3 regions of the Brevibacillus gelatini genome follow, and region 1 is predicted to be linked to each of the others. Evidence: riboswitches for the same ligand, from Rfam matches in the RefSeq annotation. Region 1 holds a riboswitch; each other region holds the start of a gene.
What was found. A riboswitch is a leader RNA that binds a small molecule or an ion and turns the genes downstream of it on or off. The one in region 1 is predicted to bind lysine.
Positions count from the first base shown of each region.

Region 1 (4,156 bases):
CTTATTATGTCTCAATCTTCCTTTCCATGTGCGTCCTTTGCCTTTTCCTGCTGAAAAACTCGTCCTCATGTACGAACGCCATTCGGTTTTCCAACCAAAACAAAAAGGCGCTGGTATCTTCCATAGCGCCTCGTATCCCCTCACTTTTTCTCCTTTTGCCGCTCCCGAAAACGGCGCACTTTCATCAGATTGCCGCACATTTTGTCATCGCACCAGCGGCGCACCCGGTTGCGGCTTTCATCGTAAAACACCCAACGGCAGTCCTCGTTGTCGCAAATCTTGACGCGTTGTACGTGCGCCGGAAGCAGCAGTTCGGCAAAGGAAGCCGCAATGCGGGCCATCACCAGCTCCCAGCCGCTTGCGGTGCTGACCATCTCCTGCTGATAGCCGCTCTCCTTGTCCGCAGTGATGACGCGAACGTAAAAAGGCGCCTTCGCGAGCGTCTGATTCAACTCCTCCAAATCCTCCTGGCGCAAAACTTCTCCACGCACAACCTGCTCCAGCAAGCCGCGCATATATTCGCGCATATGGAGCAGCGCCGCAGCACTCGCCTCATCAATCGGCAACGGAGCATGCAAATCGTACCTCCGCAAAAACCGCTCCAGCCATTCCTGCTTCGCCAGCCGATTTTCCCTGCGGCCAGAACCGCGCGAGTCACGCCAATCACTGTTTAAAAAATCAATGCACAGCCAGTCCACTTCACTCTTCCCCCATCTGTTCTTCTTCTCTTTTGCTTCTTGTATGAAAAACCAGCATATGGTATCTTAATTCTGTAACTATCATAACCATTTTTGTTGGTTACAAAGCATTTCTTTTTGCCATGCCATTATAACGCTTCACCAATCTGTTTAATAGACGAGGAGGAACCACATGAACCGGATGGAACTGCTTGCTCACTACTGGGAATGCACGTATGACAAGGAAGACTGGTTTCCGCCGCTCAAGGACGCCCTGGCCGGAGTAACGGCTGCGCAAGCAAGCTGGCGACCGGAAGGCGAGGCCGCCAACACGATTTGGGAAAATGTCAGCCACCTGCTTTACTACAAGGAACAGTTGCTGCATCGTCTGTCCGGCACGGAATTCATCCATACGGCCAAGACGAACGACGACACGTTCCGGCCTTCGGGAGGACCTGATGACGAAGCTGCCTGGCAAGCTACCTTGCAGCGCCTGGAAGCCGTCCATCAGCAGATTCAGGAAAAGCTCGCCGCGCTGTCAGAGGAACAGTTCGATCAGCCGCTTCCGAGCATCCCGGCCGGGCAAAGGGTGATGAGCATCATCCTCCATGACGCTTTTCACACAGGACAAATCGTGCAAATCCGCAAGCTGCAAGGCTCCTGGCCTGCGCGTCGGTCATTTGAATAGCCAAACTTTTACATTGATAAATCCTCACCAATCTTATATAGTTGATAAGTAAATCAATTCAATACATGTTATCCTCATCATTCACGGTGAGGATAGAGGTCGCGGCTTTTATGTCATCCTGTACGAGATTCAGAAGAGATCAATGACTCCAGGAAAGGGAAAAGTCGCCGAAGTTCATCGCGTATCTCTGTGCGCATGGGCTGGGGCTGTACCCGAAAGGGACAGAACTGTCACGTTTGCATGCCGGGCAAACGTGGTGTGCTATCTTCAGTGAAGGCTTGGTGGGGATTGGATTATACCGCCCTGTGCCGTTTTTTGGCTATTGGCGGTTTTTTCGTTTCCGACCGACCTTCTCAAAATTTCAGAAAGGTCGTGCAAGCATCGTATGTCACAGAATCAACTGCAACGTGGTTTGAAAGCCCGCCATTTGACGATGATCGCCATTGGCGGCTCCATCGGAACAGGACTGTTCCTGGCGAGTGGAGGCTCGATTCACGAAGCTGGACCAGGCGGAGCCTTGGTCGCCTACATCGCCATCAGTATCATGGTTTACTTTTTGATGACCAGCCTGGGGGAAATGGCAGCCTTCATGCCGGTATCCGGCTCCTTTTCCACCTACGCTACCAAATTCGTCGATCCGTCGCTCGGCTTCGCGCTGGGCTGGAATTACTGGTACAACTGGGCCATTACGATTGCCGTCGAGCTATCCGCCGCGGCGCTCATTATGAAATACTGGTTCCCGGATACTCCCGCCATTTTGTGGAGTGCCCTGTTCCTCGCCCTTATGTTTACTCTTAACTTGTTGTCTGTCAAAAGCTACGGCGAATCGGAATACTGGTTTGCCCTGATTAAAGTCGTGACGGTCATTGCCTTTATCGCGATCGGTGTGCTGATGATTTTTGGCATCATGGGCGGCGAAGCAGTCGGCTTCCAAAACTTCACCAAAGGCGATGCGCCATTCAACGGCGGCTTCATGGCCCTCCTGGGCGTGTTCATGATTGCCGGGTTCTCGTTCCAGGGAACCGAGCTTGTCGGTGTAGCTGCCGGGGAGAGCGAAGACCCTGGCCGCAACATCCCGAAAGCGATTCGCCAGATTTTTTGGCGCATCCTTCTCTTCTATATTTTCGCGATCCTGATTATCGGACTGCTCGTTCCGTATGACAACCCGAATCTCATCAGCGGCGATATTACCGATATTGCCATCAGTCCGTTTACAATTGTATTTGAAAAAGCCGGCTTTGCCTTTGCCGCTTCCGTCATGAACGCGGTCATCCTCACTTCTGTTCTGTCAGCAGGGAACTCGGGCATGTACGCTTCTACCCGCATGCTGTGGGTGTTGGCCAAAGAAGGCAAAGCACCCAAATGGTTTGCCAAAGTGACACGCAGCGGCGTACCCGTCAATGCCCTCATCATGACGGCTGCCATTGGCGCACTGGCGTTTTTGTCCTCGCTGTTCGGTGATGGTGAAGTGTACGTGTGGCTGTTGAACGCCTCCGGTATGTCCGGCTTCATCGCCTGGCTCGGAATCGCCATCAGCCATTATCGCTTCCGCAAAGCTTATTTGGCGCAAGGACGCGATCTGCGCGATTTGCCGTACCGGGCGAAGCTGTTCCCGTTCGGTCCGATCTTCGCTTTCATTATTTGCTGCATTGTCATTATCGGCCAGAACTACTCCGCGTTCCTGGGCGGAGAAATCGACTGGAACGGCGTTCTCGTCTCTTATATCGGACTTCCGCTGTTTTTGATCGTCTGGCTCGTTTACAAATATACGAAAAAAAGCAAGCTGGTGCCGCTGGACAAAGTCGATCTCAGCATGGATGAGTAAGATACAGCGTCTGCAGCCAGCACGCCAAAAGATTCCCTCAATCGCAGGGAATCTTTTTTTGTGTCGCAGACAGCGCTGAATGAAAGCAACACCGCAAAAGCCGAAGCATGGAAAAACGATCAGGTAAATCAACAGTACGAGTCGTTGCCTTTTGTCGTTCTCACATAGACGACCTTACCCGCGACCGCTACAGAAAAGAGGACAGCCCTGCGACTGTCCTCCTCTTGTTCTGTTTACCGCAATCGTCCCATCAAGCGCTCCATCCGTTCCAGCGCCTTTTTCAACTGCTCCATGGACGTTGCATACGAGCAGCGAATGTGTCCTTGTCCGCTCTCGCCGAACACGTCACCCGGTACGACCGCCACCTTTTCTTCCATCAGCAGCTTTTCGGCAAACTCGGCAGAGCTAAGTCCTGTGGCCGCCACGGAAGGGAATGCATAGAACGCTCCGTCCGGCTCGTGGCATGTAAGCCCGATCTGGCGGAAGCCGTCGACTACGTAGTTGCGGCGCTGGCGGTAGCTCTCGATCATCCGCTCCATATCGCCGCGCCCATGGCGCAAAGCTTCGAGCGCCGCCATCTGTGCCATCGTCGGCGCACACAGCATCGTGTACTGGTGAATTTTCAGCATGCCAGCCAGGAGGTCAGGCGTCGCACACACGTACCCGAGACGCCAGCCCGTCATGGCAAACGCCTTGGAAAAGCCGGAAATCAAAATCGTCCGCTCCTTCATCCCCGGCAGAGCCGCGATGCTGTCGTGCATGCGTCCGTAAGTCAGCTCCGCGTAAATTTCGTCGGAGATCACCAGGAGGTCGTGCTTTTCGATGATCGGCAAAAGCGTCTTCCATTCGTCTGCCGTCATCGTACCTCCTGTCGGGTTGTTCGGATAGCAGAAGATGATCGCTTTTGTGCGCTCGGAGATGTTTGCCGCAAGCTCCTCTGGCGTCAGCTTGAACTGGTTCTCCATC
Region 1 is NZ_CP154342.1:941,732-945,887, reverse strand. Features, by position in the region: gene AAFJ72_RS04945 (CGNR zinc finger domain-containing protein) at 141-698, opposite strand; gene AAFJ72_RS04940 (DinB family protein) at 871-1,365, shown strand; lysine riboswitch at 1,451-1,637, shown strand; gene AAFJ72_RS04935 (amino acid permease) at 1,751-3,190, shown strand; gene AAFJ72_RS04930 (aminotransferase) at 3,424-4,156, opposite strand, start outside.

Region 2 (4,156 bases), 410 kb from region 1:
AAGAAATCGTGTACAAGCTCTCACACACCATCCATGCCTATCAGACGCCCGAGCGGCTCAGCCGCACCTTGTCCCTGGAAGCCGGAATCATTGCCGGCAGCATTGAGCGATGGAAGGGCAAGGACACGTCCTCACAGCTGGAGATCGAAAGCTTGTCCCGCATTCTCATCAAGGTGTGGACGCAAAAGTAAACGCGATGCCCCCTCGGGTTCGGGATGCCCCTCTGCTTCTGACGCCCCTTGAAATACTTGCGTTAAAAAGATGCCCCCTCTGCCAGTGGGCGAGGGAGCATTCGCTTCTTACAGGCCGTGCACGACTGCTGTCTGTTCCACGTCAAGCCCGTATGCCGTATGCAGGCTGCGGACGGCAAGCTCGGTTTGCCCGGCAGGAATGACGCAGGACACTTTGATGTCGGACGTTGAAACCATTTTAATGGAAATTTCTTGTTCAGCCAAAACGCGGAACATTTCTGCGGCGACACCCGGATTGTTCACCATGCCGGAGCCGACGATAGACACTTTGGTCAGGTTTTGCTCGAAGTCGACTTTGTCGAAGCCCAGCTCTGCTTTGTTGTTTTCCAGCGTATCCAGTGCCTTTTTCAAGTCATCTCCCGCGACTGTAAACGAAATATTCGTGACAGCGGCTTCGTAGGAGCTTTGAATGATGATGTCGACGTTCACCTGGTTGTCTGCGAGTGTGTTGAACAGGCGGGAAAGAGTCCCCACCTTTGCCGGCATCCCGACAACCGTAACTTTGGCGACATCCTCGTCATGCGCGACTCCACTTACTACTCTTCCTGTTTCCATGTTGGCAACCTCCTCAACGTACGTACCCTCTTCAGCAGTAAAGCTGGAGCGGACCACCAGCCGTACCTTGTATTTTTTCGCAGCCTCTACCGAACGCGGATGCAGGACGCCTGCGCCGAGATTGGCAAGCTCCAGCATTTCGTCATACGAGATCGTATCCAGCTTGCTTGCTTTCGGCACCACCCGCGGGTCTGCCGTATAAACGCCGGAAACGTCTGTAAAAATCTCGCATTTGTCGGCATTCAGGCTGGCTGCCAGCGTAACCGCCGATGTATCCGATCCACCGCGGCCGAGCGTCGTAATTTCTCCTTCGTCGCTAAGACCCTGAAAACCTGCCACGATCACGACGCGGCCTCGCGCAAGCTCTGCCTGAATGCGCTTTGGATCGATTTGTTTGATCCGCGCCCGGCCGTGAATGGCTTCCGTCGTCACTCCGGCTTGCCAGCCAGTCAAAGAGATGGCATCGTAGCCTTTGGAATGCAAGGCCATCGCGAGCAGAGCGATCGATACCTGCTCCCCCGTGGTCAGCAGCATATCCAGCTCACGCTCGGAAGGGTAGGCGCTGATCTGTTTGGCCATATCTACCAGAACGTCCGTAGATTTGCCCATCGCAGACACGACGACTACCATGTCATGCCCTTCCTCTTTGTAGCTGATAATTCGGTCCGCAACTCGTAAAATTCGCTCAATGGTCCCTACAGAGGTGCCTCCGTATTTTTGCACGATCAACCCCATGCGGCTTCTCTCCCTTTTCCATTTCCAATGTTTGTAGAATGTATCGTTTTTTCTCGTTTTATTAGCTTGTTTTCGCCGTTTGTTTCCGAAAAATTTTACCTGTCACTTTGCACTTTATAAGAGACTACCATCGACGCCTAGCGATCTCCCTTTAAGCGGATGGTTGTTCTTGCTGAATCGGGCTTGTTTGCTCTTGCCGTTTGATACGTTCCGATTCAGTAAAAAAAGGCACCGACAAGGAATAAGTACCTGCCGCTGCCTACTGTATCGACATACCGGTTCCTCCTTCCCAATACACGCGAACAATGCAGCACATGACAGGACAACACCTATCAACGCTCACATTGACACCGTGAGATAGCACTCCATCTGACGCCGGTTTAAGAGCCAGATGACAGTCCTGCACTTGTTCAATGCAGACCCAGCATGGAGAAGCACGGGTTTTCCTCCACACTTCGGCGAATTCCCCTTTCCCGCTCCCTTCACAGATACCCGATCTCAGGGTGGTACTCTTGGTTTTCGCGCCTCTACCTCACTTCATCAGGGAAGTGAGGCTAACTATTCTGTTTGAAAGGCATTATATCATGGGAATCCGAGCGGTTCAATTGCTTTTTTGCAAAAAAGTCATGTCTCCAGCTTGCGCAAATGGGCGATAATCTGCTTTGCCAGCTTGTCGCCGATCCCGATCTGCCGGAAATCTTCGACCGTCGCCTCGCGCATTTTTTTCAGCGAGCCAAAATGGGTAAACAACAGCTTGCGCCGCTTCTCGCCGATGCCGGGAATTTCGTCCAACTGGGAAGAGAGCATCGTCTTCGACCGGGATTGCCTGTGAAACGTAATCGCAAAACGGTGCACCTCGTCCTGAATGCGCTGCAGCAAATAAAACTCGTAGCTGTCCCGCTTCAGATTGATCGGCTCCGGCGGATCGCCGTACATCAGTTGCGCGGTTTTGTGCTTTTCGTCCTTGGCCAGGCCGCAGACCGGGATGTACAGGCCCAGCTCGTTTTCCAGCACGTCCATGGCGGCTCCGATCTGTCCTCTGCCCCCGTCGATGACGATCAGGTCGGGCATCGGCTGGTTTTCCCGCAACAGCCGCGAGTAGCGTCTGCGGATCACTTCGCGCATGGACCCGTAGTCGTCCGGCCCTTCCACTGTCTTGATTTTGAATTTGCGGTATTCCTTTTTGTCCGGTCGTCCGTCTGTAAACACCACCATCGCCGACACCGGCTCTGTCCCCTGAATGTTCGAGTTGTCAAACGCCTCGATCCGGTGAGGGACACCGATCCCCAGGATGTGCCCCAGGTTGTGCACCGCCTGAATCGTCCGCGCGTCGTCCTTGGACATCAGGGCGAACTTTTCCTGCAGGGCAATCCGCGCATTTTCACAAGCCATCTGCACCAGCTCGCGCTTTTTGCTGCGCTTGGGCGTCAACACCTTGACTCCCAGCCATTCACTGAGCAGTTCCGGCTCGCTTTCCTCCGGCAGCAAAATTTCTTTGGGCAGCGCGTTTTGCTTGTCGTAGTAAAACTGGGTGACGTACGACATGAAGTCCTCGCTCTCGCTTCCGTAGTACGGAAAGGAGGTCGTCTGGCGCTCGATCATCTTGCCCTGGCGCATGTAAAAAATTTGAATGCACATCCAGCCTTTTTCCACAGCAAAGCCGATAATGTCGCGGTCGACCGTGTCGGTGAACGTAATTTTCTGCTTTTCCATCACCGCTTCGATGCTCCTGATCTGATCGCGGTATTCCTTGGCCCGCTCAAACTCCATCGCCTCTGCGGCCTGGAGCATTTTTTCCGTCAACTGCTGCTTCATCTGCTCATGTCCGCCGTCGAGGAAGCGGCTGATCTCATCCACCAAACGCTGGTTTTCCTCAGCCGGAACCTCGTACACACAGGGGGCGAGACATTGGCCCAAATGGTAGTACAAGCATACCTGCTTGGGCATGTTGCGGCATTTTCGCAAAGGATAGAGCCGATCGAGCAGCTTTTTCACCTCGGACGCGTCGCCGGCATTCGGGTACGGACCGAAATACTTCGCCTTGTCTTTTAGCACTTTTCGGGTAATTTCCAGCCGCGGCTGCGCTTCGTTTGTAATTTTGATGTACGGATATGTTTTGTCGTCGCGAAGCATGACGTTATAGCGCGGATCGTACTTTTTAATGAGGTTGCATTCCAGAAGCAGCGCCTCGATGGCAGACGACACCACGATATACTCAAAGTCCGCGATCTCGCTGACCAAAAGCTGTGTCTTCCCGTTGTGGCTTCCCGTAAAGTACGAGCGCACGCGGTTTTTCAGCACCTTGGCCTTTCCGACGTAAATAATTTCCCCGCTTGCATTTTTCATCAGGTAGCAGCCGGGCTTTTCCGGCAGCACAGCCAGTTTGTCTTTCAACGTACGGTTCATGGCTGCTCCCTCCATTTTCTTCTCACGGCCTTCTCACCTTATCGTTTTTTCATGACAGGCTGCTCAAGGACGTACAGTTCATCCTCCAGCGCGTTCATCCGCTCCACCACAAGCTTGCGGCTGTCCTCTACGCCCTGGTTATAGAAAAACGGCCCCAGCTCTCTGGAAAAAAAGGCAATCAGCTCTTCCGTCTCCAGATTGCCCAGTTC
Region 2 is NZ_CP154342.1:1,353,150-1,357,305, reverse strand. Features, by position in the region: gene AAFJ72_RS06815 (DUF2507 domain-containing protein) at 1-191, shown strand, start outside; gene AAFJ72_RS06810 (aspartate kinase) at 300-1,541, opposite strand; lysine riboswitch at 1,892-2,079, opposite strand; gene uvrC (excinuclease ABC subunit UvrC) at 2,166-3,947, opposite strand; gene AAFJ72_RS06800 (DUF2164 domain-containing protein) at 3,986-4,156, opposite strand, start outside.
Region 2: another riboswitch for lysine. It lies ahead of AAFJ72_RS06810 (aspartate kinase); the one in region 1 lies ahead of AAFJ72_RS04935 (amino acid permease).

Region 3 (4,156 bases), 2.1 Mb from region 1:
GACGGATGAACAGCTCGCGATCCTGAAATCGTTCGGCTTTTGCATGGAACAAGGACAAGTGAAACATTTGAAGCTTGGAATCGTAACAGACAGTAAGGAATTTGCCGGTTTTTCTTCAGCAGAGGAACTGCGGGCGCATGTCAAAGCGCTGCTTCGCAACCAATGCCAATGGAAGCGTGGCAAAGAAACACAGGGCAATTAGTTCGGGAGGGATGTCGTCAGATGGAGTCGAGACCGTTTTTGCAGCAGGCATTGGCAGAGGTGGAGGCATGGGAGCGCGACCAGAACGACTTGTGGTTTTGGGAAAAACTAGGCAGACTTCCGTTCGTTTGGCTCGATAAAATTACGCCGAATTTCGTCAGGGAAAAGCTGGGCACGGCCGTGGACGAGATGGCCGCGTTTCTCGAAACAGGCGGGACGTACCTTGTTCAAGATAAGGCGATTTACAGCAAGTTCCGTCCCCGGTTGGAGGGGCTTGGCGCGGAAATGCCGCAGGCAGAAGACGTCGCGGGGGCACCGCTCGTCCTCATGGATGAGATTGCCCGCAATCTGACGGAGTCACGGGCGGCTTTTGCCACGGTACAGGGCGCGACGACAGGCATCGGCGGCATTTTTACGCTGGCGATTGACATTCCTTTGCTGCTGGGCACCTCGCTGAAGATCCTGCAAGAAATGGCGCTTTGCTACGGCTATCGGCCGGAAGAGAAGCGGGAGCGCCTGTTCGTGGTCAAATGCCTGCAATTCGCGTCTTCGGATATTGTCGGGAAAAAGGCGATACTGGCCGAGCTGTCGCGTTTTGACGAGCCTGCTGCCCAAAAAGACGTGATCGCGCAGTTGCAGGGCTGGCGGGAGGTCGTGGTGACGTATACGGAAAATTTCGGCTGGAAAAAGCTGTTTCAGATGGTGCCGATTGCAGGAATCCTGTTCGGGGCGTACCTGAATCGCTCAACCGTCCAGGACGTCGCGGAAGCGGGACGAATGCTGTACCGCAAGCGGCGAATCCTGGAGCGATTGCGCGCACAGCAAGGCGCAGCGGATTGATTAGGCCCAATCCTCTGCCGTGATCGCAAAAATGAGGTGATCCTCCCACACGCCGTTGATTTGCAAATAGCGCAAGGACAATCCTTCTTGGCGAAAGCCGTTTTTCTGCAGTACGCGGATGGAGGGAGTATTGCGGGGCATGACAGCAGCCTGTACCCGGTGCAGCCCGGCTTCCTGGAAGGCGTAGCCGAGTGCGAGCCGGACGGCGGCTGTAGTGTAGCCTTTGCCGTTTTTCGCCTGATCCATGAAGTAGCCGATGGTCGCGTTTTGCCAGGCGGCGCGCACGACGTTTGACAGAGCGACGCGGCCGATCATTTCGTCCGTTTCGCGCAAAAACACGCCAAAGGCGAAGGCGGTCCCGGCTGCGAAGTCTTGCTCTGCTTTCGCAATTTGCTCCTCTTGCCCGCTCAATGTCAGAAAAGAGGGAGGACGAATCGGTTCGAATGGTTGCAGGAAAGCATGATTACGCAGCCGAAGCTCCAGAAGCTCGGCTGCGTCTTTTTGTTGCAGCGGTCGCAAATAGACCGTATCTGTATGTAACGTCATGATAGCAACCCCCTTTTGGAAAAAGTGGAGTGCTATTATAGCATGACAGCGCTTGCGCAGAAAGGCTTTTTTGGACAAAAGCCCTGTCCTTGGCTGACCTTAGCCGAGCAGTTCGGAGAAGGAAACGCCAAACTGTTTGCAAATTTCTACTTCTTTTTCGTTAGGGGAAAGCTCGATTTTCAAACCTTCGAGTGGCGTTTCTGCTCCGCGCTCGCTCGCTTTTTTCAGCAAAATATCTACAGCAGCGCCGACGTGCTCGTAAGCGGAATCGCAAGAACCGAACGCTGCGACTTTTTTTCCGCTCAAATCAATATCGTCCATCTCTTCGTAAAAGTCCAGGCACTCGTCTGGCAGTTCGCCGTCCCCCCATGTATAGGCGCCGAGCAAAATGGCATCGTAGTCTTCCAGTTCCTTAGCAGTGGCATCGATGACTTCTTTTATCTCCAGGTCTTTTCCGGTGGAACGGATTCCTTCGGCAATTGCTTCTGCAACTTCCTGTGTATTTCCTGTCATGCTTGCGTAAACCATCAAAATGCGGCTCATTATAAGCAAACCTCCAATAAGATAATGAAAATCATTCTCACAAAATAAAATAATGAAAATGATTCTCGTTGTCAATGATTATTTTTCTTTCCACAAAGCTGTTGCCACAAGTGATTGATTTTGGTAGAGTTAAGTGAAATTATAATATTGGAAGTCTAAATAGAGGTGCGCTGAAGATGAGTACATCTTTTCGTAGTCTGCCAGGGGGCAGGAAAGGAAGGAAAGGCTAAAGCGCCGAAGCTGTTGCTGTTCCCCTTGGATAGCAGTGGCTGGGGTGATTCATGAACAATGAGCATCCTGTCACAAAAAGGACGTCTTTTTGTGGAGCGCTATTTACGATTTGCTTGAGCAGTATCAAAAGCAATGAGATAGCGTATGCACTCATTGCTTTTTTTAGTCAGGGGGAGCGATTCGCTTTCGCTGACTGGCAAAGCTTTTTTATTAAAAGGAGGAAGTACCAGTGAACATGATGGATGCCAATGAAATTATCGCGTTTATTCAAAAAAGCGAGAAGAAAACACCTGTGAAAGTATACGTGAAAGGCAATCTGGAGGGCATTGACTTCGGTGCCAACTCCAAGACGTTTATTACAGGCACGACAGGCGTTGTGTTTGGCGAATGGAAAGAAATCGAGCCGGTTCTGGCTGCGAACGCTGACAAAATCGAAGACTACGTCGTGGAAAGCGACCGCCGCAATTCGGCGATTCCGCTGCTCGACACAAAAGGAATCCAGGCGCGCATCGAGCCAGGCGCGATCATCCGCGACCAGGTGACAATCGGAAACAACGCCGTTATCATGATGGGCGCTACGATCAACATCGGGGCCGTGATTGGCGAAGGCACAATGATCGACATGAACGTCGTCGTCGGTGGTCGCGGAACCATCGGGAAAAACTGCCATATCGGCGCAGGCTCTGTCATCGCAGGTGTCATCGAGCCGCCTTCCGCGCAACCGGTTGTCGTGGAAGATGACGTCGTGATCGGTGCCAACGCGGTCGTGCTGGAAGGCGTTCGCGTAGGAAAAGGCGCGGTTGTGGCTGCGGGCGCAGTCGTGATTGAAGACGTGCCGCCATACACGGTTGTTGCGGGTACACCTGCGCGTGTCATCAAACAGATCGACGACAAAACTCGCTCCAAGACGGAGATCAAGCAGGAGCTACGTCAGCTGTAGGGGAGAGAGCTCACATGGACTGGCGTACGCTTGATGAACAATACATCGTCTCTTCCTACAAACGCTTGCCAATTGCCATCGAAAAAGGGGAAGGCAACTACCTGTACGATACAGCGGGCAAAAAGTATCTGGATTTGTTTACGGGGCTGGCCGTCAATGTGCTCGGCCACTCCCATCCGCGAATTGTCCAGGCGCTGCGCGAACAGGGCGAGCGCTTCCTGCACATTTCCAACGTATTTTTGAACCAGCCGGCAATCAAGTTGGCGAAGCGGCTGGTGGAGCAGTCGATCCCGGGAAAAGTGTTTTTCACCAACTCCGGTGCGGAAGCGACCGAAGCGGCAATCAAAATGATCCACAAATGGACGAAGGCAGAAGGAGCCGGGCGCGAAGGGATTGTCGTGCTGCGCAACAGCTTTCACGGCAGGACATTGGGCGCGGTGCGGCTGACCAGACAAGCCCATGTGTATCAGGATTTTCCGCAACCGGATTTTCCGGTGTATGAGCTGGACCCTGAGGATGCGGACGGCTTGCGGGCGATTTGCCGCGATGCAAAGCCAGCCGCTGTCTTGATGGAGCCTGTGCTCGGCTCTGGCGGGGTCGTGCCGCTGTCGGAGTCGTTTTTGCGCGAGGTGGCAGCGATTTGCCGGGAGGAAGGCATGCTGTTTGCCATCGACGAAATCCAGACAGGCATGGGACGTACCGGGAAGCTGTTTGCCTACCAGCACGCAGGCGTGACGCCGGATTTGATCCTGTTTGCCAAAGGCGTAGGCGGAGGGCTGCCGCTCGGTGGTGTGATTGCCGGAACGAAGCTGATGGACCAGTTCAAGCCGGGCGACCACGGGACGACCTTTGCAC
Region 3 is NZ_CP154342.1:2,996,501-3,000,656, reverse strand. Features, by position in the region: gene AAFJ72_RS14430 (hypothetical protein) at 1-202, shown strand, start outside; gene AAFJ72_RS14425 (EcsC family protein) at 223-1,041, shown strand; gene AAFJ72_RS14420 (GNAT family N-acetyltransferase) at 1,042-1,587, opposite strand; gene AAFJ72_RS14415 (flavodoxin) at 1,687-2,130, opposite strand; lysine riboswitch at 2,283-2,470, shown strand; gene dapD (2,3,4,5-tetrahydropyridine-2,6-dicarboxylate N-acetyltransferase) at 2,591-3,301, shown strand; gene AAFJ72_RS14405 (aspartate aminotransferase family protein) at 3,316-4,156, shown strand, end outside.
Region 3: another riboswitch for lysine. It lies ahead of dapD (2,3,4,5-tetrahydropyridine-2,6-dicarboxylate N-acetyltransferase); the one in region 1 lies ahead of AAFJ72_RS04935 (amino acid permease).